DNA from 4 places in the Pantoea sp. C2G6 genome. Region 1 is predicted to be linked to each of the others. Evidence: predicted binding sites of a transcription regulator. Region 1 holds the regulator's gene; each other region holds the start of a gene.
What was found. Region 1 encodes PurR, which represses purine synthesis genes. Its sites were predicted from a motif close to CANGCAAACGTTTGCNTG; they were not measured.
Positions count from the first base shown of each region.

Region 1 (7,503 bases):
GGCGCGGTGAGTGAATATGAAGCGCTGCACGCCATTTTTAAAATGGTGCGCAAAGGCATTAAAGACAGCGGCTGTAACCGCGCCATTATGGTGGCGCACAACGCGACTTTCGATCTGAACTTTATGTCGGCCGCGGCGGAGCGTGCCAGCCTGAAACGCAATCCGTTTCATCCGTTCGCCACCTTTGACACCGCGGCCCTGAGCGGCCTGGTGCTGGGACAGACGGTGCTGGCGAAAGCCTGTATCGCGGCGGGGATGGCGTTTGACAGCAATCAGGCGCACTCGGCGCTGTATGACACCCAGCAGACGGCGCTGCTGTTCTGTGAGCTGGTGAATCGCTGGAAACGTTTAGGCGGCTGGCCACTTCCGTTGGCGGCGGAAGCGCCGGAAGCCGATGCATCCGCATAAGGGATGCCATAATGAGAAAGGCCGACATGATGTCGGCCTTTTTTTATTCTGCTTCTTTAAATTTTTCTGCGGTCTCTTTGATCAGCGACTGCAATTCACCACGCTGTAACATCTCAACGATGATGTCACATCCGCCGACCAGCTCGCCATCGACCCACAGCTGCGGGAAGGTTGGCCAGTTGGCGTATTTCGGCAGCTCTGCACGAATGTCAGGGTTCTGCAGAATATCCACGTAAGCAAAGCGCTCACCACAGGCTGACAGCGCCTGTACCGCCTGAGCAGAGAAACCGCAGCTTGGCAGTTTCGGGGAACCTTTCATATACAGCAGGATCGGGTTTTCTGCGATCTGGCGCTGAATTTTTTCTACAGTACTCATAATTGCCTTCCTTAATTCGTTACTTCGTGTTTGTTTATTGTAGCGACTTCGCCGCGTGACTGAAAACGAGATTTTGCTCACTGCCCGATTAAATGACCCGCATTGCTAAGTTGTGGCAGGCCGGGCATGAATTCTCCTTTATTAACAGCTGGTAACAGTTTAATAATTCGTAATAATTTCGCTGATATAAGAGACTGAAAATGTTCATTTTCAACACTATTATGGCGGCTGCAAAGATTAATAAAAAAAGACATAACAGTTTTTAAAAAAACTGGACTAGAATGGCTTCGGCGCTGATCCTGGATCAGATTATTCTCACCCTTGTCGCGGTGCGTAGTGGCCCTGACAACTCAACTTATCAACGGACTATGCGTTTAATCATTACGCTTTTTATGCTGGCCTTTGCGCAACTGTTCTTTAATGTCGCCGCTGCGTCACCGCACAAGCCGGTGAACCTCAGTACGCATAAAGCAGAGAAAAAGAGTGCGCGTGACGATGAGCGCCGCAAGCGCCGTCCTGTCAAAACAGCGGCGAAAAAGAGTCGCCTCAGCCCGGTTCAGAAAACAAAAACCAAAAAACAGAAAAAAGTTGAACTGACCGCTCAGCAGACCCCCGCTCACAAGACCTCGCTTAAAACCGCCAGCAGCACAAAGAACAAGAAACGCTATGGCCACCAGCGTCCGCTGAAAACCGCCGACCTCAACAGCGCGGAAACCGGCACCATCAAAATGAATAAATCGCACCGTCAGCGCTATCAGAAGGCGCGCGAAACGGCGATGACCAAGCTGATGGGTCAGCTGGGTAAACCCTATCAGTGGGGCGGCACCTCCCCGCATACCGGCTTTGATTGCAGCGGCCTGGTCTGGTACGCCTATAAAGATCTGGTGAAGTTTAAGATCCCGCGCACCGCCAATGAAATGTATCACCTGCGTGACGCCGCACCGATTAAGCGCGAATCGCTGGAAAAAGGGGATCTGGTTTTCTTCCGCATTAACGGTCGCGGTACCGCTGACCACGTCGGCGTTTACCTGGGTAACGGCAAATTTATCCAGTCGCCTCGTACCGGCAAAGATATTCAGATTAGCGCGTTAGGGGAAGATTACTGGCAGCGCCACTACATTGGTGCCCGTCGGGTGATGACGCCAAAAACCATTCGCTGAGTGGATAAACAGCCAGAAAAGAGAGCCGGGGTGAAAACCCCGGCTTTTTTTATCAGTGCAGAATAGCGGTAAAACTAAAGGCTACAATCATCAGCAGGCAGCCGACGGTGGTCATCAACGCCAGTTTAAGATCGGTACTCATTGATTACTCCTTAGTCACACAGTATGTAGGGATATAGCATTTTCCCACAGGGACCGGTAAAAATCTCGTTTTATCCGGTCAGCCTTGTTAGAATCCCGCCTTTGTTGCGCAACGCGCGCAACCCCGATTCCGTTTGCTCGCTTTTCCAGGCGCTATTTACCCGCCAGACGCCTGTTTACCGGCCAGAAAAGAGGCATGATTGCAGGAAAACCCCCTGGGCAGACGCAAACGTTTAACATTACGCTTATCAGCGAGTTAGATAAGCACTGGAGTCCGATTTTCATGGCAACAATCAAAGATGTGGCAAAACGCGCCGGCGTCTCAACGACCACCGTTTCGCACGTCATTAATAAAACGCGCTTTGTGGCGGAAGAGACGCGCAACGCGGTCTGGCAGGCGATTCAGGAGCTGCACTACTCACCCAGCGCCGTGGCGCGCAGCCTGAAGGTGAATCACACCAAAACGCTGGGCCTGCTTGCCACCTCCAGCGAAGCGCCCTATTTCGCTGAAATTATCGAAGCCGTGGAGAATCACTGCTTTGACAAGGGCTACACCCTGATCCTCGGCAATGCCCATAACGATCTGCAAAAACAGCGCGCTTACCTCAGCATGATGGCGCAGAAGCGCGTCGATGGCCTGCTGGTGATGTGCTCTGAATACCCGGACGATCTGCTGAAGATGCTGGAAGAGAACCGTAATATTCCGATGGTGGTGATGGACTGGGGCGAGTCACGCGCCGACTTTACCGACACCGTGCTGGATAATGCCTTCCAGGGCGGCTATCTGGCCGGCCGTTATCTGATTGAGCGCGGCCACCGCGATATTGGTGCTATCCCCGGTCAGATGGAGCGTAACACCGGCGGCGGACGCCATGCCGGTTTTCTGAAAGCGCTGGAAGAAGCGGGGATTCAGCCGCGTCCCGAATGGATCGTGCAGGGTGACTTTGAGCCGGAGTCGGGTTATCAGGCGATGCAGCAGATTCTGTCGCAGAAACAGCGTCCGACCGCGGTGTTCTGTGGCGGCGACATTATGGCGATGGGCGCGATTTGTGCCGCCGACGAGATGGGCCTGCGGGTGCCGCAGGATATTTCGGTGATCGGCTATGACAATGTGCGCAACGCGCGCTATTTCGCCCCGGCCCTGACCACCGTCCATCAGCCGAAAGCCCAGCTGGGTGAGAAAGCGCTGGATATGCTGCTGGACCGTATCACCAGCAAACGCGAAGTGTCACAGACGATTGAAGTGCACCCTACCCTGATTGAACGCCGTTCGGTCGCGGATGGTCCGTTCCGCGACTATCGCCGTTAATCCTCGCTCAGCCACTCCTGATTAAGCGTCTGCGCATCACCCAGGTAGTTCAGCAGCCAGGCGGTTGCCGGGGATGCGCGATCTTCCGCCCAGCTGACGCAGCAGGGGCTGTCAGGAAAGGCCACCGGCAGCGTCAGCTCAACCAGATCGCCGCTGTCGAGCAGCGGTTTCGCCAGATGACCTGGCACCATCGCGACGCACAATCCCGCCAGCAAACAGTCCAGCCCGGTCTGCCATTCCGGTACCACCAGCCGGCGCTGGTTATCCAGCGTCCATGTCATCCGGCGCGGCAGCGCGCGGGAGGTATCCTCCAGCACCAGCGACGGCCAGCTGCGCAGCGTATCTTCATCGATCTGGCTGGCCTGCGTCAGCGGATGATGATGCGCAACCACGCAGCGCCAGTTGAGCTTCCCCATATCGCGGAAGGCGAAACGTCCGCCAACCGGGATCGCCTGGGTCGCGCCAATCGCCACTTCAACCCGGCCATCCGCCAGCGCATCCCAGACGCCGTTAAACACTTCATAGCTGATGTGCAGCTCCATATCGGGGAAATGGCGATAAAAATCTTTCACCAGTTGCCGGGTCCGCTCGGGTTTCACGATGCAGTCAATCGCCAGGCTTAACTGGCCGCGCCAGCCGTTAGCCAGCTGCTGACACTGTCGGCGTGTGGCGAGCATTTTTTTGATGACGCTGCGCCCTTCACGGACAAAATGCTCGCCCGCAGGCGTTAATACCACCTCCCGATGCTGGCGTTCAAACAGCGGCACCGCCAGCCAGGTCTCCAGCTGGCGCACCGTATAGCTGATGGCAGAAGGGACGCGATGCAGCTCCTGCGCCGCCGCGCTGAAACTGCCACCGCGCGCCACTGCGTCAACCACCTCTAATGCATATTCCGACCACATAATCTGCCTTCAAAAATTTTAACAGCAATCGGCAAATATTAGCGTTTCACAGCCGCAAACGCACCTTTTACACTCTGCCGCGTTTATCCTGCAAAATGAGAAGCACATGTTACCGACCAAAGGATTTATGCCCTATCTTGCTCTGCTGAGCATGCTGGGCTTTTTAGCCACTGATATGTACCTGCCCGCCTTCGGTGCGATGCAGCAGACCTTTAACAGCTCGCCGGGTCTGATCAGCGCCAGCCTGAGCCTGTTCCTGGCGGGCTTTGCCTGCGGTCAGCTCTTCTGGGGGCCGCTCTCCGATCGCATCGGGCGCAAGCCGGTGCTGCTGGCCGGGCTGACGCTGTTTGCTGTCGGCTGCGCCGGGATGCTGTGGGTGAGTAATATCTATCTGATGCTGCTGCTGCGTTTTGCGCAGGCGATTGGCGTCTGCGCCGCCGCCGTAAGCTGGCAGGCGCTGGTGGTCGATCGCTATCCGGCGGCGCGCGCCAATAAAGTGTTCGCCACCATCATGCCGCTGGTTGCGCTCTCCCCCGCGCTGGCCCCGCTGCTGGGTGCCTGGCTGATTGGCCATTTCCACTGGCGCTCCATTTTCCTGGTGCTGACCCTGACTGCGGTCGCGCTGATTCTGACCACGTTGCGTCTGCCGGGTGCGCGTCCGGTGGCCGCTGACAAAGGTGCGCAGCCAGGTTTTCTCTCGCTGGTGAAATCCCGGATTTACAGCGGTAACGTTCTGATCTATTCCGCCTGTTCCGCCAGCTTTTTTGCCTGGCTGACCGGTTCGCCCTTTATTCTGGCCGATCTGGGGCTCTCGCCAGCCGACATCGGGCTGAGCTATCTGCCCCAGACGCTGGCTTTCCTGATTGGCGGTTTTGGCTGTCGTGCCCTGCTTAACCGTTTTAGTGGCGCACAGCTGCTGCCCTGGCTGCTGCTGCTCTACAGCCTGAGTATTCTGGCGCTGTTTGGTGTCGCGCTCTCTGGCACTGCGACGCTGATCGGCCTGATGGTGCCGTTCTGCGGCATGGCGCTGGCCAATGGCGCGATCTATCCGATTGTGGTCTCCGGCGCACTGATGCCTTTCCCGCACGCCACCGGTAAAGCGGCTGCGCTACAGAACACTTTGCAGTTAGGACTCTGCTTCGCCGCCAGCCTGGCGGTTTCGGCCGGATTAACTCAGGCGCTCTTCACCACCACGCTGATGATGACGGTGACCATCCTGCTCGCCCTGAGCGGTTACCTGATGCAGCGCAGGGCAAGCGCACGATCTGCTGTTGCCTCTCCGCTACCTGACTGCCAGGATAATCACTGAAACAATGATCTTTAGTTAGCAGCCTAACAATAAGTCATTGAATATTGACTTGGGTGATCATATAATCATCCAGGTCAATAACCTGCTATAAATCAATAAAATAATAACGAAACAAACCGATTGGTAACCTGTTACCGGGAAGGTCTTCGTGCGCGTTATTCCTGCCGTGCCAGCCCTGTTCAGGGAGTGCCAGTCCTCTGTATCACACATAACCGGTGTGCGGAGTCATCCGTGACTTTTCTCAACTCCTGAAGAAATTGACTACTCTTTTTTCAGGCTCCGATTGGACAGGTGGTGGAAAAGCTATGAGTTCATCCTATGCAGAAGAAGTGATCCTTGAAGAGAACCATTGGTACCGTATCGTTCATGAACTGCTGGAAAAAGCGGATATTGACATCAATGGTTCACGTCCCTGGGACATTCAGATTAATCATCCTGGTTTCTTTAAACGTGTTCTGCAGGAGGGTTCGCTTGGGCTTGGCGAGAGCTATATGGATGGATGGTGGGATTGCGACCGGCTGGATATTTTTTTCCACCGCGTGCTGAAACATAATCTGGACCAGCAACTTCCTCATCATTTTAAAGATACCCTGCGTATTGCCGCCGCGCGTTTAACCAATCTGCAATCAAAAAAACGCGCCTGGATCGTCGGTAAAGAGCATTACGATCTCGGCAACGATCTCTTTTCTGAGATGCTCGACCCTTACATGCAATACTCCTGCGGCTACTGGAAAGAGGCCACCACCCTGGAGGCGGCGCAGCAAGCCAAACTGAATATGATCTGCCAGAAGCTCGCGCTGGAGCCGGGCATGTCGCTGCTGGATATTGGCTGCGGCTGGGGCGGGCTGGCGGAATTTGCCGCCCGCCATTATGACGTTAAGGTCCATGGCGTGACGATTTCCGCTGAACAGCAGAAAATGGCGCAGCAGCGCTGTCAGGGATTGGATGTCACGATCCTGTTGCAGGATTACCGTGACCTGCATGAGCAGTTTGACCGTATTGTCTCTGTAGGGATGTTTGAACATGTCGGGCCAAAAAATTACGCCACCTATTTCGACGTGGTCGATCGTAATTTAAAACCAGATGGCCTTTTCCTGCTGCATACCATTGGCGCGATTAAAACGGATATGAATGTCGATCCGTGGATCGATAAATATATTTTCCCCAACGGCTGTCTGCCTTCGGTGCGGCATATCGCGGATGCCAGCGAACCCCACTTTATTCTGGAAGACTGGCATAACTTTGGCGCGGATTACGACCGGACATTGATGGCCTGGTATGAACGCTTTCTCCAGGCCTGGCCGCAACTCGCCGACAGTTATGGCGAACGCTTTAAACGGATGTTCTCTTACTATCTTAACGCCTGCGCCGGTGCGTTCCGGGCGCGCGATATTCAGCTGTGGCAGGTGCTGTTCAGTCGCGGTATTGAAGGTGGCCTGCGCGTTGCGCGCTGAGGCCACGCCTGCGGCAATAAAAAAGGCGCTGACGCGCCTTTATTTAATTGTCGTCGCCGGATTGCCCGGTCAGCAGACTCATCGCTGCCGTGGCGTCGCGCTGCGCCAGCACCCGCTCAACGGTCTCCACAATCGCCTGGGTATGCGGATCGATCTCAATATTGACCCGATCGCCAAAGGTCTTCGCCCCCAGCGTGGTGCGCTCCAGCGTCTCCGGGATCAGGTAGACACAGAACTTCGTCTTAGTCACATCGCCGACAGTCAGGCTGATACCGTCGATGCCGACAAACCCTTTGTGCAGGATATATTTCATCTGCGTCGGGTCCTGAATTTTAAACCAGACCTCGCGGTTATGCTCCGACTGGATAATTTTGCAGATCTCCGCGGTGGTCATAATATGGCCCGACATCAGGTGGCCGCCAATTTCATCGCTGAACTTCGCCG
Region 1 is NZ_JBGMNJ010000001.1:528,673-536,175, reverse strand. It holds gene rnt (ribonuclease T) at 1-408, shown strand, start outside; gene ACCW71_RS02575 (Grx4 family monothiol glutaredoxin) at 452-787, opposite strand; gene ACCW71_RS02570 (C40 family peptidase) at 1,153-1,944, shown strand; gene ACCW71_RS02565 (YnhF family membrane protein) at 1,997-2,086, opposite strand; gene purR (HTH-type transcriptional repressor PurR) at 2,369-3,394, shown strand; gene punR (DNA-binding transcriptional activator PunR) at 3,391-4,296, opposite strand; gene punC (purine nucleoside transporter PunC) at 4,403-5,605, shown strand; gene cfa (cyclopropane fatty acyl phospholipid synthase) at 5,911-7,059, shown strand; gene ACCW71_RS02540 (riboflavin synthase subunit alpha) at 7,103-7,503, opposite strand, start outside.

Region 2 (7,503 bases), 330 kb from region 1:
GACCTCGCTGCTGGATACGGACGCCTATAAGCTCCATATGCAGCAAGCCGTGTTCCACCGCTACCCGGATGTAACGGTGGCGGCGGAGTTTCGCTGCCGCGGCGACGAACTGCTGGGTCTCTACGCTGACGAAATTCGTGACGCGATAACCGCAATGCACAGCCTGGCGCTGACCGATGATGAAGCGGTCTGGTTGTCTCATCTGCCCTTTTTCCATCAGGATTACCTGAGCTGGCTGCGCCAGTTCCGCTACAACCCGGATCAGGTTGAGGTGCGTAATCACCACGGCAGACTGGATATTCGTATTCAGGGGCCGTGGCGTGAGGTGATATTGTGGGAGGTGCCCTTGCTGGCCTTGATCAGTGAGATTGTGCACCGGCATCGCACGCCGCAGGTGACGACCCAGCAGGCGATTGACCATTTACATCACAAACTCGGCGACTTTACCCGCCAGGTGGCCGATCTCGATATGTCGCGCTTCCGCCTGATGGATTTCGGCACCCGCCGTCGCTACTCGCAGGATGTGCAGCAGTCGATCGTCTCAACGCTGAAACAGGATTTTCCGTGGCTGATTGGCACCAGCAACTATGACCTGGCGCGCCGCCTCTCCCTGACGCCGGTGGGCACCCAGGCCCACGAGTGGTTCCAGGCGTTCCAGCAGATCAGTCCGGTACTGGCCAACAGCCAGCGCGCTGCCCTTCAGGCGTGGCTGGATGAATATGACGACCAGCTGGGTATCGCCCTCACCGATTGCATCGCTATGGATGCCTTCCTGCGTGATTTCGGTCCGGTATTTGCCCGGCGTTATCAGGGGCTGCGCCACGATTCCGGCGATCCGGTGGAGTGGGGAGAGAAAGCCCTCGCCCACTATCAGAAGCTGGGCATCGATCCGCAAAGTAAAACGCTGGTCTTTTCCGACAACTTAAATCTCGACAAAGCACTGGCGCTTTACCGTCACTTTGGTCAGCGCACCAATGTCGTTTTTGGCATCGGAACCCGCCTGACCTGCGATATTCCCGGTGTCACCCCGCTGAATATTGTGATCAAACTGGTGCAGTGTAACGGCAAGCCAGTAGCGAAACTCTCTGACAGTCCGGGTAAAACCATCTGCCAGGATAAAGCCTTTGTCAAAGCTCTGCGCAAGGCGTTCGACCTGCCGCTGGTGAAAAAAGCGAGTTAACTCTTCTCTTCACGGGGCGTGAAAGCGCCCCGCCTCTGCCGTAATAAATCTGCCTTTCCGCCCGAATTTTGCTTGTTTCCTGAAGACTCGCAAGTAACATAGCAAAACCCCGGATGGGGCAACTTTTTTACTCACTTCTTCTATATAGAGAGATATTTATGAGCGTAGTGCCTGTAGCGGACGTACTGCACGGTCGCGTCGCGGTTGACAGTGAAGTCACCGTACGTGGTTGGGTGCGTACCCGAAGAGATTCCAAAGCCGGTCTTTCCTTCATCGCTGTCTATGACGGCTCCTGCTTTAATCCCGTTCAGGCTGTCGTCAATAATTCTCTGAATAATTATCAGGATGAAGTGCTGCGTCTGACCACCGGTTGTTCCGTGATCGTCACCGGTAAAGTGGTGGCCTCGCCGGGTCAGGGCCAGGCGTTCGAGATTCAGGCGACCGCGCTGGAAGTGGTGGGCTGGGTGGAAGATCCCGACAGCTACCCGATGGCGGCGAAACGCCACAGCATCGAGTATCTGCGTGAAGTGGCTCACCTGCGCCCGCGCACCAATCTGATTGGCGCGGTTGCCCGCGTTCGCCATACTCTGGCGCAGGCGCTGCATCGTTTCTTCGACGAAAACGGCTATTTCTGGGTCTCCACGCCGCTGATCACCGCCTCAGATACCGAAGGCGCGGGTGAAATGTTCCGGGTCTCCACACTGGATCTGGAAAACCTGCCGCGTAACGATCAGGGTAAAGTTGACTTCAGCGAAGACTTCTTTGGTAAAGAGGCGTTCCTGACCGTATCGGGTCAGCTGAACGGCGAAACCTATGCCAGCGCCCTGTCGAAAATCTATACCTTTGGCCCGACGTTCCGCGCTGAGAACTCCAACACCAGCCGTCACCTGGCGGAATTCTGGATGCTGGAGCCGGAAATTGCCTTTGCGTCGCTGGATGATGCCGCCGCACTGGCCGAAGCGATGCTGAAATATGTGTTCAGCGCGGTGCTGGAAGAGCGCGCTGATGATATGGCCTTCTTTGCTGAGCGTGTCGACAAAGAGGCGGTTGAGCGCTTACAGCGTTTCATTACCACTGATTTTGCCCAGGTCAACTATACCGATGCGGTTGAAATCCTGATGAACTGCGGTCAGACGTTCGAGAACCCGGTCTCCTGGGGCATCGATCTCTCTTCCGAACATGAACGCTATCTGGCGGAGAAACACTTTAAAGCGCCGGTTGTGGTGAAAAACTATCCGAAAGACATTAAAGCGTTCTATATGCGCCTGAACGACGATGGTAAAACCGTGGCGGCGATGGATGTGCTGGCGCCTGGCATTGGTGAGATTATTGGCGGTTCACAGCGTGAAGAGCGTCTTGATGTACTGGACGCGCGTCTGGAAGAGATGGGTCTGAATAAAGAAGATTACTGGTGGTATCGTGACCTGCGTCGCTACGGTACGGTTCCCCATTCAGGCTTCGGATTGGGCTTTGAACGTTTAATCGCCTATGTAACTGGCGTACAGAATGTCAGGGACGTTATCCCCTTCCCGCGCACGCCACGCAACGCGAGTTTCTAAAATTTAAGATTAATTATAAGAAATTCATATATATAAAGAGGTCGGCACTGCCGGCCTTTTTTTATTTTTGTAAATTTTGAGTTCTCTCACAAAGTTCCGTATTTTTTACATTTTGTAATACATATTTTCCTTTAGAAACCAGATTACGACTTTAGTAGCATTTTCGAGGTAGAAATAGAGCTGGGGGGATGGAAAGATGCGTGCAGACACAGGAAGACACCAAACTTCTCTCAGGGTTCCCGTAAAGGTTTCTTGACGGCAGTGGCAGGTGTACAAATAACTCCAATGAGGGTAATGAATAATGATGAAGCGCAATATTCTTGCAGTGGTTATCCCTGCTCTGTTAGCCGCCGGCGCAGCAAACGCTGCCGAAATCTATAACAAAGACGGCAACAAACTGGACCTGTACGGTAAAGCTGTTGGTCTGCATTACTTCTCTGACGACGCAAGTAATGACGGTGACAATTCTTACGTCCGCTTTGGCTTCAAAGGCGAAACCCAGATTAACGATCAACTGACCGGTTACGGCCAGTGGGAATACAACATTCAGGCGAACAACTCTGAAGGTTCTGATGCACAAAACGGCAACAAAACCCGTCTGGGCTTTGCCGGTCTGAAATTCGGTGACGCTGGCTCAATCGACTACGGCCGTAACTATGGTGTGGTTTATGATGCAATCGGCTGGACCGATATGCTGCCAGAGTTCGGTGGCGACTCAGGATATTCAGATAACTTCATGAACGGCCGCAGCACCGGTCTGCTGACCTACCGCAACACCAACTTCTTTGGTCTGGTTGATGGCTGGGACTTCGCAGCTCAGTATCAGGGTAAAAACGACCGCGCAGACATCCGTCGTGCTAACGGCGATGGCTACGGCGTATCTACAACTTATACATCACCTATCGGTGTGGGCTTCGCAGCAGCATACAGCAGCAGCGACCGTACCAACGCACAGTCGGCTGGTACCGTTCGTAATACCGATACTAATACCGATGTAGGCACTGGTGTTGGCGCAGGTAAACGTGCTGAAAACTGGGCAACCGCACTTAAGTACGATGCTAACAATGTCTACCTGGCTGCCATGTACGGTGAGACCCGCAACTCAACTCCAATCAATTCCGGTGACTTTACTGCGTTTGCAAACAAAGCACAGAACATTGAGCTGGTTGCACAGTATCAGTTCGACTTCGGTCTGCGTCCATCCCTTGCCTACGTTCAGTCTAAAGGCAAGGACATTGAAGGCGTAGGCGATGCGGACCTGGTTAAATACTTCGATGTGGGCGCAACCTACTACTTCAACAAAAACATGTCTACCTATGTTGATTACAAAATCAACCAGCTGAATGACGACAACCCACTGGGTCTGAACACAGACGACGTGGTTGGTGTGGGCCTGGTTTACCAGTTCTGATTCCGCTTTACACATGTTTTCAAAACGGGGCCTATGGCCCCGTTTTTTTATCTCTGCCATTTGCTGGTCACTGTTCTGTCCTCCTTTTACGCCGCCACCGCGTCTACTTTTCTCCGCCTCCCTGTTCACGCCGTAAAATGCACGAATTAGTCTCGCAAACGGTTGGCATTTGCCTGGTGTGACGCTAACCTGAGAGCTCTCTTGCTAAAGTTCACGCTAATGGACCTGACACATGTTTGAATCGATCTCTGCTGCACCCGCCGATCCTATTCTCGGGCTGGCCGATCTGTTTCGCGCTGACGACCGCCCCGGCAAAATTAACCTGGGTATCGGCGTCTATAAAGACGAAACCGGCAAGACCCCGGTGCTGACCAGCGTTAAAAAAGCCGAGCAGTATTTGCTGGAAAACGAAACTACCAAAAACTATCTCAGCATTGATGGTCTGGCGGATTTCGCCCGCTGCACCCAGGCACTGCTGTTCGGCAACGACAGCCCACTGATCGCCGCCAGCCGGGCACGCACTGCCCAGACGCCGGGTGGCACTGGCGCATTGCGCATTGCGGCGGATTTCCTTGCGACCCAAACATCGGTCAGGCGAGTCTGGATCAGTAATCCGAGCTGGCCAAACCATAAAAATGTGTTTAATGCTGCCGGCCTTGAAGTCTGTGAATACCACTATTACGACGCGGAAAATCACACGCTGGATTTCGAGGGAATGGTCGCGTCACTGAAACAGGTGCAGCCTGGCGACGTGGTGTTGTTCCACGGCTGCTGCCATAACCCGACCGGTATCGATCCGACAGCGGAGCAGTGGCAACAGCTGGCTCAGCTTTCACAGGCCAATGGCTGGCTGCCGTTGTTCGACTTCGCCTATCAGGGCTTTGCCCGTGGTCTGGATGAAGATGCCGAAGGCCTGCGTATTTTTGCCGCCTCGCATCAGGAACTGATTGTCGCCAGCTCTTACTCCAAGAACTTCGGCCTGTATAACGAGCGTGTGGGTGCCATCACCCTGGTGGCGGCGGAAGCCAGCGTGGCAGATACCGCATTCAGCCAGGTGAAATACACCATTCGTGCCAACTACTCCAACCCACCGGCGCATGGCGCGGCCATCGTCGCCACCATTCTGGGCAATGAAACGCTGCGTACCATCTGGGAGCAGGAGCTGTCCGATATGCGCCAGCGCATTCAGCGCATGCGCCAGCTGTTTGTAAACACTCTGGCGGAAAAAGGCGCGCAGCGTGACTTCAGCTTTATCATCAAGCAGAACGGCATGTTCTCGTTCAGTGGGTTGACCAAAGAGCAGGTGATTCGCCTGCGCGATGAGTTTGGTGTCTACGCCGTGAACTCCGGCCGGGTCAACGTGGCAGGCATGACGCCCGATAATATGTCGGCGCTGTGCGAAGCGATTGTCGCGGTGCTGTAACGACAGCAGTATAGAAAAATGGGCCTGATGGCCCATTTTTTATTGCAGGAAAGGATTGGTAAGGCGCTCATGCCCCAGGGTAGAGATGGGGCCGTGACCTGGTACAAAGGTGACATCATCGCCCAGCGGCAGCAATTTGGTGCGGATAGCATCAATCAACTGCTGATGGTCGCCCTGTGGGAAGTCTGTACGTCCCACGCCGCCATTGAAAATCACGTCCCCTGAAATCAGCAGCCGTCCCGGCCGATCAAAGAAAACGACATGGCCAGGCGAGTGTCCCGGACAGTGCAGGACTTCCAGCGTGGTCAGCCCTACCTGAACGCTTTCCCCCTCTTCCAGCCAGCGATCGGGAGTAAAAGGCGCGCACTCCTCAAGCCCGAACATCCGGCTCTGGGTTGGCAACGCCTCCAGCCAGAATGCATCACGCTTTTGCGGACCGACAATCGGGATCTGATAAAAGGCGGCGAGTTCCACTGCGGCCCCGACATGATCGAGATGGCCGTGGGTCAGCAGGATCTGCGCCGGCTTCAGTTTACGTTGCTCCAGCGTTTGCCTGATCAATCCGGCATCGCCACCGGGATCGACCAGTGCGGCTTCATGCGTCGTTTCGCACCAGATAACCGAACAGTTCTGCGCAAAGGCGGTAACAGGAATAATGTGGTAGTTCATAACGCTCCATGGCCGGCTCACGCAGCGTTGCCGGCGTCGTTACCAGTGCCTGACCGGCCCGGTATCAATGTGCACAAAGTTGCTGCGAGGATAATATCCTACACCACCGGCGCGCAGAGATAACGCCGCTTTGCGTACATTGGCTAAGGAAACGCCCTCAATATGGAAGTCCATCGCCTGACCCTTGGTGTGATAGCTGTGTTTCGCCACCCCTGGGCCGCTCTCGCGCAACATATTGTTGGTCGCCAGTGAACGATAGCCCGACACCAGCTGGATCGGTTTACGCATGCCCAGCAACGCCTGCAAGCGGAAGATTTGATCAAACAGATGCGGATCGATGCTTTTCACTTTATTGGCGCGGTAATCGCGGAAAAAGTGATTTAGTCGTGACAACTCATCCTTGTCGTAGCTCTTACCATTAAAAAACTCAGTTTTAAGGGTTTCACCGGTGTGAAGATTATTAAGCATCAATACACGCGGGCGAGACGTTGAAAGTGAGGCCATTGCAGACGTTGGCAGCAGGGCCAGGCCAGCGGTGGCGCTACCGCACAGCAGTAGTTTGCGACGAAAAGAATCAATAGTAGACATGTAGCGTATTACCTGAGAGTGAAGCCATAGAAATGTGCAAAAAGCGCACAGGCCGAACCATAACTTTCTCTCAGGGGACCGTCAACCCATCCAGGTCAGGTTTGGAAAGCGATGCCAGACGACATCGCCAGAGGATTCACCTTTTTTTAACCGTCGGGATGCGGCGAATAATGCAAAATCAATGACTAGAGCAGCAGTTGCTGAGCCCGGTTCAGTGCCTTGCTGCCTGAACGGGCGGTATCATCATAATTGTAAATATCTGTGCGGAACTGCGGTTTGCCATCATCAGCCACCCAGGCGGTCAGGTAGTAGAGATTGACCGGAATACGATGACGAATCGGCACATAGCGGGTGTCACCCTCTTTCAGCGTGCTGGAGATACGGGAGTCGTTCCAGCCTGCATCCTGCAACAACAGGCCCGCCAGTTCAGAAGCTTTATTCACCCGCACGCAGCCTGAGCTGAGCGCCCGGATGTCGCGCTGAAACAGATTGTGGTTCGGTGTGTCATGCAGATAGATCGCATCCGAACTCGGCATGTTAAATTTGTAGCGTCCCAGCGCGTTCATCTGCCCCGGTGCCTGAATCAGGCGATAGGGAAAGGATGAGGCTGAAACCATCCGCCAGTCGATCATGCTGGGATCGATTACTTCCGCATCGGCACTCCAGCCCGACA
Region 2 is NZ_JBGMNJ010000001.1:203,147-210,649, reverse strand. It holds gene pncB (nicotinate phosphoribosyltransferase) at 1-1,180, shown strand, start outside; gene asnS (asparagine--tRNA ligase) at 1,339-2,739, shown strand; gene ompF (porin OmpF) at 3,041-4,150, shown strand; gene ACCW71_RS00925 (amino acid aminotransferase) at 4,383-5,573, shown strand; gene ACCW71_RS00920 (MBL fold metallo-hydrolase) at 5,613-6,242, opposite strand; gene ACCW71_RS00915 (DUF882 domain-containing protein) at 6,282-6,830, opposite strand; gene ldtD (L,D-transpeptidase) at 7,016-7,503, opposite strand, start outside.
Region 2: ACCW71_RS00925 (amino acid aminotransferase) is a predicted target of PurR. The motif match lies at 4,302-4,319, and genes of this name have one in related genera.

Region 3 (7,503 bases), 240 kb from region 1:
GAAACAGTGAAGCATATAAATTTTATTCTGCGCGAAACCGGCGCTAAGCCCGATGAAAGTCTCTTTATCGATTAGCGTCACTGATTTAAAAAGCGTAAAACCGCGGCAGATTGTTGGGTGGCTAATTAATCTGTGGCCCGATAATCAGTTGCGATCGGAGTACATCTGGCAGGATGACTGATTTATTTAACAGTAAACCGGAGCGGCAGCAGCGCTAAACGGGTTCCCTCCCGTTGGCGCAGCATGATTAATAGCGGGATGGTTCGCCTTCCGGGCGGGTTTTAAAGCGGCGGTGCAGCCACATATACTGTTCAGGAGCCAGTAATACCCCCTCTTCAACCACTTTATTCATTCGCTCGGCGGTTACCTGTTCGCTCTCCAGCGTAAATTCCGCGCTAATATCAGGCAATATCATCAGTTCATAGCCACGGCCATGCGGCAGGCGGCGCGGCACAAAAGGGATGACCGCCGGTTTCCCGGTGCGGATCAGCAGGTGAGTGCCGATGGTGGTCGCAGCTTTCTCCACCGCGAAAAAGGGGGCAAACACGCTGCTGCGTGGACCATAATCGTGATCGGGGGCATACCAGATAATATCGCCGTGCTTCAGCGCGCGGATCATCCCTTTGAGATCTTTACGATCGATCATGCTTTTATTCGAACGCATCCGGCCTTTGACCTGTAACCAGTCAATCAGCTTGTTGTCGTTGGGGCGATAAACGCCAATGCCGGGGTTGTGGATGCCGAACATGCGCGCGCCAATCTCCAGCGTCAGAAAGTGCATACCAATCAACAGCACGCCACGCTGGCTGTCACGCGCCTGCTGAATGTGTTCCAGACCCGACGGCTTGTGCCATTTATTGATGCGCCAGTCCGGCCAGAACCAGGCCATACCGGTTTCAATCAGCCCCATGCCAACAGATTCAAAATTGTGCTTAACCATCGATTCACGTTCGTTTATCGGCATATCGGGAAAACTTAATTCCAGATTACGCCGGGCGATGCTGACGCGGCGTTTCATAAAGCGCATACCGATACGGCCAATATTACAGCCAAGAACATAGAGCAGCGGATAGGGAAGTAGCACCAAAAGATAAAGTGAAATGACACCCAGCCAGGTTAACCAATAGCGCGGGTGAAGCAGTTCTCGTGAAAACTGAGGCAACTGGGTCATGTGAAATCGTATTTTCCTGCGTCGCGCACCCTGCGGTGCTGATAGCTCGTTAATTTTCGCCATTGTGCCAGTTTTTAACGCGCGCTTAAATATCGCTGACGTGTGGGGCCGGGAGAGGAAGAGCTAAACCGGCGGCCATTGCTGAAAAAAAACGCAACAGGCGGGCAAATCCGCCGCTGGCCTTTGCATCCGGTTTAAATCAGGTATCATGTGCGCGCTAAATTTCTTCTATTGATAACAGGACGAACACCATGCCAGTGTTACACAACCTCGTTTCCAATAAAGAGCTGAAGGCGCGCATGCTGGCTGAAACCGAGCCGCGCACCACGGTCTCTTTTTATAAATATTTCCAGATTGCCGATCCCAAAGCCTTTCGCGATGCGCTCTATACCGGGCTGACCGCGCTTAAGGTGTTTGGCCGCGTCTATGTGGCCCATGAGGGGATCAACGCCCAGATCAGCGTGCCAGCCAGCCAGTATGAAAAGATGAAATCGTTTCTTTATGGCTTCGATCCGGCACTCAACAATCTGCGGATGAATATCGCGCTGGATGATGATGGGAAATCGTTCTGGGTGCTGCGTCTGAAAGTGCGCGATCGCATTGTGGCGGATGGCATTGAGGATGAGACTTTCGATGCCAGCGATGTGGGTCGCTACCTTAAAGCTGACGAAGTTAACGCCATGCTGGACGATCCCGACGCGCTGTTTGTGGATATGCGTAACCACTACGAATATGAAGTGGGTCACTTTGACAACGCGCTGGAGGTGCCGGCTGACACCTTCCGCGATCAGCTGCCGATGGCGGTTGATATGTTGCAGGATCAGAAAGACAAAAAGATTGTGATGTACTGCACCGGCGGGATCCGCTGTGAAAAAGCCAGTGCCTGGATGCGGCACAACGGCTTTGAAGATGTCTATCACGTTGAGGGCGGGATTATCGAATATGCCCGCCGCGCGCGCGAGCAGGGCTTGCCGGTGCGATTCAAAGGCAAAAACTTTGTCTTTGATGAGCGGATGGGGGAGCGTATTTCCGACGATGTGCTGTCGAACTGCCATCAGTGTGGTGAACCCTGCGATACCCACGTCAACTGCGTGAACGACGGCTGTCATCTGCTGTTTATTCAGTGCAAAAGCTGCGCTGAAAAGTTTGAGCACTGCTGTAGCCCGCTCTGTCAGGAAGAGGCAAAGCTGTCGCCGGAGGAGCAGCGCGCGCGCCGGGCCGGACGTGAGAATGGCAATAAAATCTTTAATAAGTCGCGTGGCTTATTAAACATGACCATTCCTGCGCCTCAGAAAAAAGAGTCGTAACCCGCAGCGATCGCTTTCAGGCGCTAAGCTGACGTTACCGGTGCGGGTGGCCATAGCGGACCACCCGCACCGCCGGTCAGAAGCGGGAGAGCCGGAAGGGCGTCAGGTCGAAAGAGAAGGGTTTATCCTGAGCGAACTCTGTCGCCAGCTCGCCTAACACGCTGGCGAATTTGAAGCCGTGTCCGCTGAGGCCGGTAATCACTAACCGATTCGGCTCATCTGGCAGAGTGTCGATAATAAAGTCCTCATCGGGACTGAAATCGTAGCTACAGGCTTCGCCATGCAGACAGACGCCTACCCCCGGTAAAAACTGCCGCAGGAAACCAAAGGCTTCGCTACCATCGGCGGCCACCGTGCCAAAAGGTTTGCGATCTTCAGGCCGCTGCATCAACTGTCCGCCATCATGACGCCCCACCTTGAGCGCGTTGTTATCCGCCGGGAAGCCATAAAACTGGCTGCCATCCGCCATCTCCACGGTAAAGCCGGGAAACTTATTGTTCTCGCTGTAGCGGCCATCCGCCTGATACCAGGCAAAAACCTTGCGGGTAGGGGCGACTGGCAGGTTGGGGACCAGCTGGCTGACCCAGGTGCCGGCGCTGATCAACAGTTTGCGACCGCGATAGATGCCATCCAGGGTGGTGACCTGCTGTAACTCCCCGTCGCGGCCAAGCGCAGAGACCGGGCAGTTAAATAACTGCGCACAGCCCGCCTTTTCCGCCAGCTCGATCCAGCTGCGCACCGCCTGCTCACATTTCAGATAGCCCGACTCCGGCTCAAACACCCCCAGATAGCCCTCCGGCACGTTGATCTGCGGCCAGCGCTGACGCACCTCATCGGCCTGCATCACCTCTACGTTGAGCTGCCAGCGGGCGGCGCTGTCGATGACGTTCTGAATAAACGGCGATGGCTGCGGCGCGAGGTTAAGCACGCCGCTGCGATGCATGATGCGTTCACCGGCGCGCTGCTCCAGTTCATCCCACAGCGTCTGAGCGCGCAGCACCAGCGGTACATAGCGTTCGCCCTCGCCATAGGCGTGCCGGATCAGCCGGCTCTCGCCGTGATGGGTGCCCTGATTATGGGGAGGGTGGGCGCTGTCGATCATCAGCACCGACAGCCCCGCCTGGGTGGCATAGTAGCCCGCCGCCGCGCCTACAGAGCCGCTGCCCACCACAATAAGATCATAAACCATAGTAACCACGCTCCTGAAAGAGACAGATAATCAAAAGCATACAGAACAGAAACGAAAAAGGCACCCCTTGGGGTGCCTCTTTGATGCGGCAGGAATCAATGCTTACTGAGGAGTCTTTCTATCTGCTCGGCTGATTCTATCTTCGCGATGCCCGCTTCGAGGATCGAGATAAATTGCCTTGCCACATCCGTTGTCAGCCAGTAGGTCGGACCGACATCCGCTTCTTCTTCTTTCTGATCCTGCGACGATAAAGAGTGCAGGCGGATCATCATGGCGTCATAGCTGTCAACAGTACTGATGTCCCAGCCCACCAGTGGATGGGTCTGAATAACGTCTTTGCTTCTGTCCATTATAACCTCCTTATTACTCGTTAAACGAAGTGCATGATGAGGTTCAATGCGGCTTTTTTATTCCAATAGCGAAATAATTATAACAGTAAACGGGTCAGTCACTGTTTAAAAGATGCCGTGAGTCAGCTTCTCACAGAATATTTGAGTTTGAAAGGCGGGAGTTGAAAAATAAAATGCCTGATGGCCAGGCATTTTTCTCACCGATCAGACGGCAGGCAAAAACGGCGGGCGGATTCAGCGGGTCGGGCTCTCCGACACCATGCCGCCACCGCGCTTTTGTAACGTTTCGGCCAGACGGGCAAAATGCTGCTGTAGCTGTTCATCATGGTTTTGATTCTGGGCTTCCAGCGACAGATTGTGCACCAGCAGCTGACTGGCGCGATCGTCAAGACAGAAAATCAGACTGGAAAAGGCATTTTCCAGCACCGTTAAACGACGCTGCTGGTCGGCGATCAGGGCTAACAGCTCACCAAAGGTCATCGCCTCTTCCGGTTTATCAGTGGTCATGGTGTCGCACCTCCAGTTATGCGGGACGATCGCAAGAATAGGTCATCGATCATGAAGAGTCCAGATGCAGAAAGGGGGAAGCGCGGGCAGGAGAGAGGGATAAAAAAACCGGGTGGCGAAACCCGGCAAAAAACTGCTCAGTGGCGGTTAATCGGTAATAAACCAGTCGTCTGCGCTTTCCCATGTCTGTTGCAGGATTTCGCTGATCTGGTCGCGCGTCTCTTTTCCACCGCCCAGCACGCTGAGATTATTGGCACTGGCATAACGTACTTTGACGTGATTGGTCGTGTCAGGAAACTGTTCATCAATGCGGCGCGACAGTTCGTCGCTTAACGCTTCAATCGCGCCAGCAGGAAGCGGTCGGGTATTCGATACGGTAATTTCAACACGCATAAGAGCCTCCGGTTAAGATACTGTATATATTTACAGTATCAGTCGGCCGGAGGCAAGCGAAATTATGCAATACGCCAGTTCAGCGTTTCACCGGCCAGGAATGGCACCAGGGCGTGGCTGCCGAGCGCGATCTGATCCGGCACCTGCCAGGCTTCACGCACCAGCGTAATGGTGCCCTCATTCAGCGGCAGGCCATAAAAGCGCGGCCCATTTTCAGAGCAGAACGCTTCCAGGTGTTCCAGCGCATTCAGCTCCTCAAACACCGTGGCGTAGGCGGGCAGCGAGGTCGGCGCATTAAACACCCCGGCGCAGCCGCAGCTCGCCTCTTTGAGATGTTGCAGATGAGGGGCGGTATCGGTGCCGAGGAAGAAGCGCGGATGACCGCTCGCCACCACTTTACGCAGCGCCTCCTGATGCACATTGCGTTTGAGAATCGGCAGGCAGTAGAGGTGGGGACGGATGCCGCCGACCAGCATGTGGTTGCGGTTAAACATCAGATGCTGTGGCGTGATGGTTGCGCCCAGCGTCTCATCCGCGGCAGCGACATACTCAGCGGCGTCCTGGGTGGTGATATGCTCCATCACCACTTTCAGCGCCGGAAACTGCTGACGCAGCGGCACCATCACGGTGTCAATAAAGCGTGCTTCCCGGTCAAAAATGTCGATATGCGCGTCGGTCACTTCACCGTGGATCAGCAGCGGCATCCCGAGCTTTTGCATCCGCTCCAGCACGCGGGCGATGGCGGCGATATGAGTGACGCCGTGGCTGGAGTTGGTGGTGGCGTGGGCCGGATAGAGCTTCGCGGCGGTAAACAGCCCGGTGCTGAAGCCGCGCTCCAGCTCATCAGGATCGAGCGAGTCGGTCAGATAACAGGTCATCAGCGGGGTAAAGGCGTGGTCAGCGGGCAGGGCCGCCCGGATGCGATCGCGATAGGCTTCACCGGCAGCGACGCTGGTCACTGGGGGCACCAGATTAGGCATCACGATGGCCCGGCCGTTCACTGCGCTGGTATAGGGCAGGACGGTTTTAAGCATCTCATCATCGCGCAGGTGAATATGCCAGTCGTCAGGGCGGCGAAAGGTCAGTTGCTGAGGTTGTGCTGTCATCAGTGAAGCTCCGGCAGAAAGGAAACGGGGGGCGTGTTCAGGCCGGGGTCTAAGCATAAGGATTCAGGCAACCGTTTGCACCTGCTTTTTACGCGGGCGGTGAAAATCCGCGCCCGCAGGCGCGGAAAGCCTTACCCGGTAAAGGGGATAACCAGTTCGCCAGGCTTCACTTCCAGCCCTTTGGCAAATTTCTTTGCCAGCGACTCGGCTTTGCTGCGATCGGCGCTGAGCAGGTAAGCGGGCTTTTGATCAAAATAGCTTTTCAGCGACTGATTGAGGTAGGGCGTCAGCGTTTTCATGATCGCGTCCATTTTTTGTGGCGTGACCTGCGCATCGACAATCTCCAGATCGCGCAGATAGATAGCGCCCTGTTGTCGATCGTAGACTGGCTGAGCGCGCATCTTTAGCTGCATATCCGCCTGCTGCGGGCCAAATAACGAGGTGACGCTGATTTTCGCATCGCCGGAGAGGGTCACTTTACCTGGCTCTTCACGGCCAATCTGGCTGGTGAGGTTATTCAGCACAATATGCGCGTTAACCAGCCCGGAAACGCCAATATCTTTCTCATAGTTATTGTGCTTTTGCAGCGCCTGATTCACTTCCTGCTCGCTGATGGTGTACTGCGTCAGTTGATTACAGCCACTCAGCAACAGCGCGAACAGCAGGGCGGTCAGGCCGAAAAATACCTTTTTCATCGTGGTTTATCCTGAATAACGGGGTCATTAAACAGGGCATAGCGTGCCTGAATGCGCTGCGGGTGTCATCAGGAAAGGGATGAGAAACGCCGCAGCGTCTCTCATCTGAGCGGGGGTTAAGGGGTGAAAGAAGAGAGCAGATTGACCTGGGTCTGTTTGGCCATGTTATCGCGATAGTCGGCGACCCGGCTCGGCCAGTCGATGCCGGTGACCAGGGTCAGCGAGCGCAACAGCGGGAAGAGATTGAAATCATCTTCTGACAGTTCGCCGTTGACCGCGTTGGGCTGGACGATCAACCGGTCGAGCTTGCGCAGATCGTCGCTGACTTTTTTGATCAGGCCTGGCGCATGCGTTTTCAGTTCCGCGAAGTCGCCAATGCTGGCCTGCTTTTTCGTGCGGAAATAGTCCCGTGCTTCAGGCGTGGCGAATTCGGCGAACCCGGCTTCCGCGATGCGCGGCAGCAGCAGTTTATTGACATAGCTGTTCATGTGGCGCAGCCACTCACCAATGGCTGGATTCAGCGCGCCGGTGATCAGCGGCTCACCCGCCAGCCGATCGACATAGTGGACGATCTCCATGCTCTCCGGCATCGCACTGCCATCCTGTTTTTGCAGGATCGGCGCCATCTTCTGCCCGATCAATCTCTTCGGGGTCTCTTCATCGTCATTGAGCATCACCACCAGCTCAACCGGTAAATTCTTCAGGCCGAAAATCATTCGCGCTTTCACGCAGAAAGGGCAGTGCTCATAGATATACAGCTTCATCCTGATCTCCTTTATTTAACA
Region 3 is NZ_JBGMNJ010000001.1:291,840-299,342, forward strand. It holds gene ACCW71_RS01365 (Kdo(2)-lipid IV(A) acyltransferase) at 248-1,171, opposite strand; gene trhO (oxygen-dependent tRNA uridine(34) hydroxylase TrhO) at 1,423-2,478, shown strand; gene solA (N-methyl-L-tryptophan oxidase) at 2,555-3,667, opposite strand; gene bssS (biofilm formation regulator BssS) at 3,763-4,017, opposite strand; gene ACCW71_RS01385 (hypothetical protein) at 4,252-4,524, opposite strand; gene dinI (DNA damage-inducible protein I) at 4,672-4,917, opposite strand; gene pyrC (dihydroorotase) at 4,980-6,023, opposite strand; gene ACCW71_RS01400 (lipoprotein) at 6,155-6,718, opposite strand; gene grxB (glutaredoxin 2) at 6,835-7,482, opposite strand.
Region 3: pyrC (dihydroorotase) is a predicted target of PurR. The motif match lies at 6,088-6,105, and genes of this name have one in related genera.

Region 4 (7,503 bases), on a different contig from region 1:
CATGAATATGCCGGGCGCAATGCGTTGACCCGGCTGGTGCGCATCGCCGTAGTCAATCTGGCTGGCGTTCCCTCGATTGTGTATGGGGTGTTTGGCCTGGGGTTCTTTGTCTGGCTGGTGGGCGGCACTATCGACCAGCTCTTCTTCGCCAGCGCGCTGCCCAATCCCACCTTTGGCACGCCGGGCCTGCTGTGGGCGTCGTTAACCCTGGCGCTGCTGACGCTGCCGGTGGTGATTGTGGCGACCGAAGAGGGGTTGTCCCGTATCCCCAATAGCTTACGTCAGGGCTCGCTGGCGCTGGGCGCGACCCAGGCGGAAACCCTGTGGCATGTGGTGCTGCCGATGGCGCTACCGGCGATGCTGACCGGCCTGATCCTGGCTGTGGCGCGCGCCGCGGGCGAAACCGCGCCGCTGATGCTGGTCGGGGTGGTGAAAATGGTGCCGGAGCTGCCGGTCGACGCGGTGTTTCCCTATCTTCATCTGGATCGCAAGTTTATGCATCTGGGCTTCCAGATTTATGACCTGGCGTTTCAGAGTCCGAATATTGAAGCTGACCGGCCGCTGGTGTTCGCCACCGCGCTGCTGCTGGTGCTGATTATTCTGTCGCTTAATCTGCTGGCGATGAGCCTGCGTCACCGTCTGCGTGAACGCTATCGCCTTATGACTCAATAACAGGCTATGACTATGACGCCCGACACGGATATTGCGCTTACCGTTAACCATCTGTCGCTGTGGTATGGCGAGCGCCTGGCACTACAGGATATTTCACTACAGGTGCCAAAAAACCAGATCACCGCGCTGATTGGCCCCTCCGGCTGTGGCAAATCGACGCTGCTGCGCTGCTTTAATCGCATGAACGATGTGATCGATCACTGCCGGATAGAGGGGGAGGTGCTGCTGGGATCGCAGCCGATCCTGCGGCCGGATCAGGATCTCTCGGCGCTGCGTCGTCGCGTGGGCATGGTGTTCCAGCGGCCTAATCCTTTTCCAAAATCGATCTATGAGAATGTGGTCTACGGGCTGCGATTACAGGGCGTGCGCGATCGGCGGGTGCTGAACGAGGCCTGTGAACGTGCGCTGCGCGCTGCGGCACTCTGGAGTGAGGTTAAGGATCAGCTGGGACAGAATGCGCTGACGCTCTCCACCGGCCAGCAGCAGCGTCTGGTGATCGCCCGCGCGATTGCGATTGAGCCGGAGGTGCTGCTGCTTGATGAGCCGACCTCCGCGCTGGACCCGATCTCCACGCTGGTGATTGAAGAGCTGATGACCACGCTGAAGCAGCATTTCACGCTGGTGCTGGTGACGCACAACATGCAGCAGGCGTCGCGCGTGTCAGATTACACCGCGTTTATGCATCAGGGGGCGTTAGTGGAGTTTGATGAGACCGATCGTATCTTTACCGCGCCGAAACAGCGACGAACCGAAGATTACATTACCGGACGCTACGGCTAAGGAAAGGCGGGGGTTTCGGCAGAACGCACATAAGCCCAAAGCGATGGGAGCCTGGGCCCTGCCCGTACTTCATGAGAAGCCAGGGCTTCTCATGAAGAGTCAGTCGTTAGCATAACCCTGCGGCGGCAGTGGTTCGCCATCCAGCCAGGCTTTACCTTCACGCATCACCAGCCGACCTTCGACAAACCAGCCGATCACCAGCGGATAGATCGCGTGCTCCTGATGCTGCACCCGCTCTGTAATCTCCGCTTCACTGTCGTCGGGAAACACCGGCACTTTGGCTTGCAGGATCACCGGGCCGCCATCCAGCTCGTCGGTGACGAAATGCACCGAGGTGCCATGCTCGCTGTCGCCATTCTCCAGCGCCTGACGGTGGGTATGCAGACCCGGATATTTCGGCAGCAGGGAAGGGTGGATATTCAGCAGGCGATCGTGGAAATGGGCCACGAAAGCGCTACTGAGAATCCGCATGTAACCCGCCAGCACTACCAGATCCGGCGCGTAAGCGTCGATCTCAGCGATGAGCTGGCGATCAAAGGCGTCACGATCGGCGAAGTCGCTGGCGGCAAGGGCGTGGGTAGGTACTCCCGCCTCCTGCGCCCGCGTCAGGCCATAGGCGGCGGCACGGTTGCTGAACACGGCAGCCACGCTGCCGTGGATCCGCCCGCTGGCGCAGGCGTCGAGGATGGACTGAAGATTACTTCCGTTGCCGGAAATCAGTACAACCAGCTTTTTCATCCGTTGATGACCACACGCTCTTCGGCATCGGACGCTTTAATCACGCCGAGCTTCCAGGCTTTCTCTCCGGCCGCTTCCATCAGCGCCACCGCTTTGTCCGCTTCTGCCGGGCTCAGGGCGATGATCATCCCGACGCCACAGTTGAAAGTACGGTACATCTCAAAACGGCTGACGTTGCCCGCCTGCTGGAGCCAGCTGAAGACCGCCGGCCACTGCCAGCTCTTCTCGTCGATCACCGCCTGGGTGTTGTCGGGCAGTACGCGCGGAATATTTTCCCAGAAGCCGCCGCCGGTCAGGTGTGCGATAGCGTGCACATCGACCTGCTCGATCAGGCTCAGGATATTTTTCACATAGATGCGGGTTGGTTCCAGCAGGTGATCGGCCAGCGGTTTGCCTTCCAGCTGTTCAGCCAGCGGATCGGTGTTGCTGACTTCCAGAATTTTGCGCACCAGCGAGTAGCCGTTGGAGTGCGGGCCGCTGGAGCCGAGCGCGATCAGTACATCGCCATCCTGCACTTTGCTGCCGTCAATGATCTCTGATTTTTCCACCACGCCGACACAGAAACCGGCCACGTCATAATCTTCGCCGTGATACATGCCAGGCATCTCTGCGGTTTCACCGCCCACCAGCGCACAGCCCGATTGCAGACAGCCTTCGGCGATGCCGGTGATCACCGCGGAGGCGGTATCCACATCCAGCTTGCCGGTGGCGTAGTAGTCGAGGAAGAACAGCGGCTCAGCACCCTGTACCACCAGGTCGTTGACGCACATCGCCACCAGGTCGACGCCAATCGCGTCGTGGCGTTTGAGGTCCATCGCCAGACGCAGCTTGGTGCCCACGCCATCGGTGCCGGAGACCAGCACCGGCTCACGGTATTTTTGCGGCAGCGCACAAAGCGCACCGAAACCGCCCAGTCCACCCATCACTTCGGGGCGACGGGTCTTTTTCACTACGCCTTTAATACGGTCAACCAGGGCGTTACCAGCATCAATATCAACACCGGCGTCTTTGTAACTGAGAGAGGTCTTGTCGGTCACTGCGAGGTCCCCACGCGAGTTGCGGTTGGTGGTTTTAAAATAGAGCGCGGCAATTCTATCAGTGCAGGCAAACGTTTGCGAGTCTGGGATTGCGCATCAGGTGATTTTCATTAATCCTTATTTTGGGCTGGTTAACGCGGTGGCTTTGCGCAAGGACAGGTGGCGCAACGTCGAAAAGGCGGTATAATCCCGCGATTTTTTTTTAGCTCAACTCATTCCGGGAGAACACCAATGAAGATCGTGGAAGTCAGACACCCGCTGGTCAAACATAAACTGGGCCTGATGCGTGAGCATGATATCAGTACAAAGCGTTTTCGCGAGCTGGCCTCTGAAGTGGGCAGCCTGCTGACCTACGAAGCGACCGCCGATCTGGAAACAGAGCGCGTCACCATTGAGGGCTGGAACGGCCCGGTAGAGATCGATCAGATCAAAGGCAAAAAAATCACCGTGGTGCCGATTCTGCGTGCCGGCCTCGGCATGATGGAAGGGGTACTGGAGCATGTTCCCAGCGCCCGTATCAGCGTGGTGGGGGTTTACCGTGATGAAGAGACACTGGAGCCGGTTCCCTACTTCCAGAAGCTGGTCTCTAACATTGAAGAGCGGCTGGCGCTGGTGGTCGACCCGATGCTGGCCACCGGGGGCTCGATGATTGCCACTATCGACCTGCTGAAAAAAGCGGGTTGTAGCAGCATCAAAGTGCTGGTGCTGGTGGCGGCCCCGGAAGGGATTGCCGCGCTGGAGAAAGCACACCCGGACGTTGAGCTTTACACCGCGTCAGTGGATCAGGGACTGAATGAGAAGGGTTATATCATTCCCGGACTCGGTGACGCCGGGGATAAGATTTTCGGAACCAAATAAATCGCATAGCCGACCAGAGAGTCGGCTTTTTTTTGGCAAAAAAGCACTGTCTCTGACCGCGGATCGGTTTGCCTTACGGCTTACCGGTGCGCATCCTGCTGTCGCGGCTGCGTGAACCGGGAGGAGATGAAAACAATAAGGGGATAAATGATGACTCGTCGCGCCATTGGCGTCAGTGAACGACCGCCGTTACTGCAAACCATTCCACTCAGCCTGCAACACCTGTTCGCCATGTTTGGCGCCACGGTCCTGGTGCCGATTCTGTTCCACATCAACCCGGCGACGGTGCTGTTGTTTAACGGCGTCGGCACGCTGATCTATCTCTTTATCTGTAAGGGAAAAATCCCCGCTTACCTCGGTTCCAGCTTTGCCTTTATCTCGCCGGTGCTGCTGCTGTTGCCACTCGGTTATGAGGTGGCGCTGGGCGGCTTTATCCTGTGCGGCGTGCTGTTCTGTATCGTGGCGCTGATTGTCAAACGGGCGGGCACCGGCTGGCTCGACGTGATGTTTCCGCCCGCGGCGATGGGCGCGATTGTCGCGGTAATCGGTCTGGAGCTGGCGGGGGTGGCCGCCAATATGGCGGGTCTGCTGCCCGCTGAAGGCAGCGCGCCCGACAGTAAAACGGTGCTGATCTCGCTGGTGACGCTGGCGGTGACGGTGTTCGGTTCGGTGCTGTTCCGTGGCTTCCTGGCGATCATCCCGATTCTGGTCGGCGTCGTGGCCGGTTATCTGCTCTCCGCCTTTATGGGCATCGTCGACTGGAGCGGCGTGGTCAAAGCGCCGTGGTTTGCACTGCCGACCTTCTACACCCCGCGCTTTGAGTGGGTAGCGATGCTGACGATCCTGCCCGCGGCGCTGGTGGTGATTGCCGAGCATATCGGTCATCTGGTGGTTACCGCCAATATCGTGAAGAAAGATCTGATCCGCGATCCGGGTCTGCATCGTTCGATGTTCGCTAATGGCTTGTCCACAGTGATCTCCGGCTTCTTTGGGTCGACGCCGAATACCACTTACGGGGAAAACATCGGGGTGATGGCGATTACCCGCGTTTACAGTACCTGGGTGATTGGCGGCGCGGCGATTCTGGCGATCCTGCTCTCCTGCGTCGGTAAGCTCGCCGCAGTGATTCAGGCGATCCCGGTCCCGGTGATGGGCGGCGTGTCGCTGCTGCTGTATGGCGTAATTGGCGCATCCGGTATCCGGGTGCTGATCGAATCGAAAGTGGACTACAACAAAGCGCAGAACCTGATCCTCACCTCGGTGATCCTGATCATCGGCGTCAGCGGCGCGAAAGTGCATATCGGCGCGGCAGAGCTGAAAGGCATGGCGCTGGCGACCATCGTCGGCGTGGGACTGGCGCTGATCTTCCGCGTGATCTCGTGGCTCAGACCGGAAGAAGTGGTGCTGGAGGCGGAAGATTCGCGCGAGCCGCGATCGCCGGACGCCTGACAGGATCGGGGCAGGGATGCCCCATTCATCTCTTTCTGAAAACTGTGTTAGACTTCCCCCGATTTTTTGCTTGTTCTCTTGCTGAGGTGCTTCTGAACACGCCGGCACAATTGTCATTGCCACTCTATTTACCTGACGATGAAACCTTCGCCAGCTTCTGGCCGGGGGAGAACCCGTCGCTGATTGCCGCGCTGAAAGGTGCTCTCAACCAACAACATGGCAGCTATCTCTACTTCTGGTCCCGCGAAGGCGGAGGGCGGAGCCATCTGCTGCACGCCGCCTGCGCAGAGATGTCTGCGCGCAGTGAGGCGGTTGGTTACGTTCCGCTGGATAAGCGCACCTGGTTTGTCCCGGAGGTGCTGGAAGGGATGGAGCAGCTGTCACTGGTCTGCATCGATAACATCGAATGCATTGCGGGCGAGCCGGAGTGGGAGATGGCGATCTTCGATCTCTATAACCGCATTCTGGAAACCGGCAACACGCGGCTGTTTATCAGCGGCGATCGTCCGCCCCGCCAGCTGAATCTGCAACTGCCCGATCTCGCGTCGCGTCTCGACTGGGGGCAGATCTATCGCCTGCAACCGCTCTCCGACGAAGACAAACTACAGGCGTTGCAGCTGCGCGCCGGGTTACGCGGCTTTGAGCTGCCGGAAGATGTGGGTCGATTCCTGCTGAAACGGCTGGATCGTGAAATGCGCACCCTGTTCGATACGCTGGATCGGCTCGATCGCGCCTCGATCAGCGCCCAGCGTAAGCTCACCATTCCCTTTGTGAAAGAGACGCTCGGCCTTTAAAGAATCTCGAGCACCGCTTCTGGCGGACGCCCGATCCGTGCCCGATCGCCGTTGATCACTATCGGTCTCTCAATCAGCAGCGGATGGGCCACCAGCGCATCCAGCAGCGCGTTTTCGCTTTTATTCTCCGCCGCCAGCGCCAGTTCTTTGTAGATCGCTTCCCCGCTGCGCATCAGCTGGCGCGCACTCCGCATCCCCAGTTTCTGCAACAGAATGTGCAGCGTTTCGCGATCGGGCGGCGTTTGCAGATAGAGCACCACCTCCGGCTCAATGCCGCGCGCCTGGAGCAGCGCCAGGGTTTCACGGCTCTTACTGCATCGTGGGTTGTGGTAAATCGTCACCATTTCACACTCTCCGCTTGAATTGCCCTGCATCCTTATCCTTTCTGATACTGCTTAAAGCGCTGTTGCAGCTGACGCAGCTGATCGATACGGGCGTCGTAGCGCGCCTGTTTCAGACTGCCGAGCGGCACCTGCGCGCTGGCGCTGCTGAGTGTGCTAATCGCCTGATCGAGCTGACCATTGAGCGCCAGGCTCTCTGCCCGCGCTGACAGCTCTTCATCGTGCAATCCCTGCTGCGCAGAGGCCTGGGCCAGTAAATCCCAGCCGTTGGGATCATCTTTATTCGACCAGGTATAGCGATTCAGGATACGGCTGGCGTTGGCATACTGCTTTGCTTCCACGTAGGCATTGGCCAGATTGAGCTGTACCACCGGGCTGTTTTTAGCACCGCTGGCTGCGCTGAGCAGGGCGATCGCCTGCTGCGGCTGGTTCAGGCCGATGTCGATGTCAGACATAATGTCGAGAAACCAGACGTTGTTGGGCTGCTTCGCCAGCAGCGGGGTGATAATCCGTTTCGCATCGGCATAGCTTTTCGCCTGGAGAAACTGCACCGCTTTGCCATATTGTGACGCCAGCTGCTCACGGCTGTTGCCGCTGGCGTACTGATTCAGCAGGTCATCGGTCAGCTGATTACGCCCGGTAGAGTACATCCCCAGCGCGCGCACCTTCGCCAGATAGAAATCTTCGGTAGACTGCACCACCACCGGCCGCATCTGGTTGGCGCGGTTACGGGCATCCGCCAGGCGGCTGTCGGGCAGCGGGTGCGTCAGCAGAATTTCGGGGGGCTTCGACGAGAAGCGGCTCTGATCGGCCAGCTTCTGTAAAAAGTTGGGC
Region 4 is NZ_JBGMNJ010000009.1:62,345-69,847, reverse strand. It holds gene pstA (phosphate ABC transporter permease PstA) at 1-672, shown strand, start outside; gene pstB (phosphate ABC transporter ATP-binding protein PstB) at 685-1,452, shown strand; gene purN (phosphoribosylglycinamide formyltransferase) at 1,552-2,190, opposite strand; gene purM (phosphoribosylformylglycinamidine cyclo-ligase) at 2,187-3,227, opposite strand; gene upp (uracil phosphoribosyltransferase) at 3,459-4,085, shown strand; gene uraA (uracil permease) at 4,236-5,534, shown strand; gene hda (DnaA inactivator Hda) at 5,627-6,328, shown strand; gene arsC (arsenate reductase (glutaredoxin)) at 6,325-6,672, opposite strand; gene ACCW71_RS13365 (beta-barrel assembly-enhancing protease) at 6,705-7,503, opposite strand, start outside.
Region 4: purM (phosphoribosylformylglycinamidine cyclo-ligase) is a predicted target of PurR. The motif match lies at 3,292-3,309, and genes of this name have one in related genera.